Regions from separate parts of the Phytobacter diazotrophicus genome, predicted to be linked through region 2. Evidence: predicted binding sites of a transcription regulator. Region 2 holds the regulator's gene; the other holds the start of a gene.
The links. Region 2 encodes PhoB, which activates phosphate uptake and scavenging genes when phosphate is short. Its sites were predicted from a motif close to CTGTCATAAAACTGNCNNAT; they were not measured.

Region 1 (2,206 bases), 1.2 Mb from region 2:
GCGTAGTCCAGCTCATTAGCCTGTTTGCCACCGTTTTTGTATGCCCAGTCGAAGAATTTCAGCACTTCTGCGCCCTGCTCAGGATTTTTCTGCTCTTTGTGAACCAGGATGAAAGTGGTGGACGTAATCGGCCACACATCGGCACCTTTCTGGTTGGTCAGGTCCTGCGCGAAAGATTTGCTCCAGTCGATGTTTTTCGTCGCATTGGAGAAGTTTGCTTCGGTCGGGCTAACCGGTTTGCCATCAGCAGACAGCAGCTTGGTGTAGGTCAGGTTATTCTGCTTAGCGTAAGCATATTCAACATAACCAATGGAGCCCGGCAGACGCTGTACGAATGCAGCGATACCGTCGTTACCTTTACCGCCCAGACCGGTCGGCCAGTTAACAGTAGAGCCAGCGCCTACAGACGATTTCCACTCTTCGTTAACTTTTGCCAGGTAGCTGGTAAATACGAAAGATGTACCAGAACCATCAGCGCGACGTACGACAGCGATATTCTGAGAAGGCAGTTTTTTGCCCGGGTTCAGCTTAGCAATTGCCGCATCATCCCATTTTTTGATTTTGCCCAGGTAGATATCGCCCAGCGTTTTGCCATCCAGCACCAGCTCGCCAGATTTGAAACCTTCCAGGTTAACAGCCAGGACAACACCACCGATTACGGTAGGGAACTGGAACAGGCCTTCCTGAGCCAGTTTATCGTCAGCCAGCGGAGCATCAGAAGCACCGAAGTCAACGGTGTTTGCAGTGATCTGTTTTACGCCACCAGAAGAACCGATACCCTGGTAGTTAACCTTATTACCCGTTTCTTTCTGGTAAGTATCGGCCCATTTGGCATACACCGGCGCTGGGAAAGTTGCACCCGCACCTGTCAGGCTTGCAGCGGCGTTAACTGCAAATGCACTCAGTGAAAAGGTCGCGGCGACAACAGTTGCGACAGTGGTACGCATAACGTTCATAATGTCTCCTGCAAGGATCGTAAATCGTTGTTTAAGTGGCTACGACGAGCAAAATAGGACACTTTGATGACAGTTATATGCAATGATTGTTACTGTTTGATGACAATGACAGCTTTCAGGTAGATTAACCCTATCTTGTATGATTTATCAGCAAGATAACGTTATTAATGACAGTGAGATGTCAGTAAGATTTTAGTTTTATGACACTAAAAAAGTAGTAGATGCTGACGAGATGTCCCAGCAAAAAGCGACAAAAGTAGCCTTAGATCAATTCATTTTCGCCTGGGTTGCGTCAATGCCTGACGTCGATACTTGCCTATTCTGAGTGACGCACGCCACTGTATTAGTTTCGTCAGTTCTGGCCCGTTCATGACCTGCCGTGTCAACCATAAGAGAAGTAAACTCCCGGCCCAACACCCGACACTTAGCCATGAGAAAGAGGCGAACAACAACCATCCTGCCACCAGTACATTACAAACACATAACGCCGACCAGACGGCTAAAAATAATCGCAGGGATAATGTTCTTCCTTTCTCTGCTCCTGATAACGCCACCACAAGCAGAATGAAGATAACAAGACCTGCGATAACGCCCCAACCGCCGGTAACGGTTCTGAACGCGATGGCAAGACCGGCATAGCTCAACAGCAACGTATAAAACAGCACCAATATGCTGCCGAAATATGTCGTCCCACGGATGTAGTAAGCCTTCGGCATTTCCTGAAAGGCCTCCGCCAGCGCTTTTAATTGCGCCAGTTTACGGCCCGATATCCCCGCTTCCACCTTGTCGCAGTAGTCTATGAGCGCCAAAAATTTAAGCCCGATTATGCATTTCAACAGATTCATCATCATCCTGAAAAAAAAGAGGCTGCCATCAGGCAACCCCTTATATGCGTTATGACGTGGTTACGCTTTTATTCCACAGTGACTGATTTTGCCAGATTACGCGGCTGATCCACGTCGGTGCCTTTAATCAGCGCCACGTGATAGGCCAGCAATTGCAACGGAACAGTGTAGAAGATAGGAGCGATAACTTCATCAACGTGCGGCATATCAATGATATGCATAGTGTCGCTGCCTACAAACCCGGCATCCTGGTCGGCAAAGACATACAGTACACCGCCGCGCGCGCGAACCTCTTCAATGTTGGATTTCAATTTTTCCAACAGTTCATTGTTCGGCGCAATAACGATAACCGGCATATCATCGTCAATCAGGGCCAGTGGGCCGTGTTTCAGTTCACCGGCGGCA
Region 2 (2,206 bases):
GAAGGCATCCAGCGTACCGATATAGATGTCACGTACGGCGTCACTCTTACTGGCACCGACGGTGGTCAGATGCCCACTGGCGATTATCGGCAGCACGCTGTCGCCGCGTAATTCGCAGGCGGCCTGATACTGTTGCTGGTAGTAATCGGTAATGGCTTGCAGCAAATGAAGCTGTTTTTCTTGCCCGGAGAGTCCCGCCTGGCTGGTCATGATGTCGCGTGGACGCAAAAAAGGCACCGGGCAGAAAACCGCACCGGGCGAACCGTCACGCAACGGTAAATAAAAAGGCGCGCTGCCTGCGCTGGCAACAACGGTTGTCTTCAGCCACGCAAGAATATCTTTCGATTCATTAAGGGTGGCTACTGAATCATGATTGCCTGCCAGCACAACCAGATGACAACCCGTCTGCTGTAATTTTACCACAAAACGGTTGTACAGCTCGCGCGCATAGCTGGGTGGGGAGCCGGTATCAAAGATGTCACCCGCGACAATAATGGCGTCGACCAGGTGCTCCTCAGCGGTGACCAGCAGCCAGGTGAGGAAAGCGTCGTGTTCGGCGGCGCGGCTTTTACTGTAGAAGTTCTGACCCAGGTGCCAGTCCGAAGTATGAAGGATGCGCATAGCGGTTCCGTGGCAAAAAAGCGTAAACGCGATTATAACATTCAGGGGCACACGAGCCGCCAGTGAAAGAATTTCCCACTGTCATAAAACAAAGGCTTGGGTCACCTGTTGGTCATTTGTTTCATAAATCTGTCACAAAAGTGACGCATAATGGCGCCGCACTTAGCTGATGACTTAATTTAAACAGGGCAAATTATGGCAAGACGCATTCTGGTCGTAGAAGACGAAGCGCCAATCCGTGAGATGGTGTGTTTCGTGCTCGAACAAAACGGCTTTCAACCTGTCGAAGCGGAAGATTATGACAGCGCGGTGAACCAACTTAATGAACCCTGGCCCGATCTAATTTTGCTCGACTGGATGCTGCCAGGTGGCTCAGGTATTCAGTTCATTAAACATCTCAAGCGTGAAGCGATGACCCGTGATATCCCGGTGATGATGTTGACCGCCCGTGGTGAAGAAGAAGACCGCGTGCGCGGACTTGAGACGGGCGCGGACGATTATATTACTAAGCCGTTTTCGCCCAAGGAACTGGTGGCACGTATTAAAGCTGTCATGCGTCGTATCTCGCCGATGGCGGTAGAAGAAGTCATTGAAATGCAGGGGTTGAGCCTTGATCCGAGCTCTCACCGTGTGATGACCGGTGAAAATCCTCTGGACATGGGGCCGACGGAGTTTAAGCTACTGCATTTCTTTATGACGCATCCTGAGCGTGTGTATAGCCGCGAACAGCTGCTGAACCATGTCTGGGGAACGAATGTGTATGTTGAAGACCGCACGGTGGATGTGCATATTCGCCGGTTGCGTAAAGCGCTGGAACACAGCGGCCACGATCGTATGGTTCAAACCGTTCGCGGCACGGGTTATCGTTTCTCGACCCGTTTCTAAAATCTGAAAGGAGTGTGACGCGTGCTGGAACGGCTGTCATGGAAAAGGCTGGTACTCGAACTCATCCTTTGTTGTCTACCCGCTGCACTGCTCGGCGCTTTATTTGGTTATCTGCCCTGGTTTTTACTGGTGGCAGTCACCGGGTTACTGGCCTGGCATTTCTGGAATTTAATGCGTCTTTCCTGGTGGTTGTGGGTCGATAAAAGTATGACGCCGCCGCCGGGCACGGGAAGCTGGGAACCCCTGCTTTATGGTCTGCACCAGATGCAGATGCGTAATAAAAAACGCCGTCGTGAGCTGGGTAATCTGATCAAACGTTTTCGTAGCGGCGCGGAGTCGCTACCTGATGCGTTAGTGATGATCACCGAAGAGGGGACGATGTTTTGGTGTAATGGCCTGGCACAGCAATTGCTGAATCTACGCTGGCCGGACGATAACGGACAAAACATTCTCAACCTGCTGCGTTATCCGGAATTTACCCGCTACCTTAAAACGAAAGATTTCACCCGCCCGCTTAATCTGGTGCTTAACAATGGTCGTCATCTGGAGATCCGCGTGATGCCCTACAGCGAGCAGCAGTTATTGATGGTGGCGCGTGACGTCACGCAAATGCATCAGCTTGAAGGGGCCCGGCGTAACTTTTTTGCCAACGTCAGCCATGAGCTACGCACACCGCTGACGGTATTGCAGGGCTATCTGG

Region 1: a site for PhoB is predicted at 1,010-1,029, ahead of pstS (phosphate ABC transporter substrate-binding protein PstS). Genes of this name have one in related genera too.

The regions. Positions count from the first base shown of each region.
Region 1 is NZ_CM125428.1:5,649,356-5,651,561, reverse strand. Features, by position in the region: gene pstS (phosphate ABC transporter substrate-binding protein PstS) at 1-956, opposite strand, end outside; gene ACS0RQ_RS27320 (hypothetical protein) at 1,229-1,837, opposite strand; gene glmS (glutamine--fructose-6-phosphate transaminase (isomerizing)) at 1,870-2,206, opposite strand, start outside.
Region 2 is NZ_CM125428.1:4,463,830-4,466,035, reverse strand. Features, by position in the region: gene sbcD (exonuclease subunit SbcD) at 1-621, opposite strand, end outside; gene phoB (phosphate response regulator transcription factor PhoB) at 817-1,506, shown strand; gene phoR (phosphate regulon sensor histidine kinase PhoR) at 1,528-2,206, shown strand, end outside.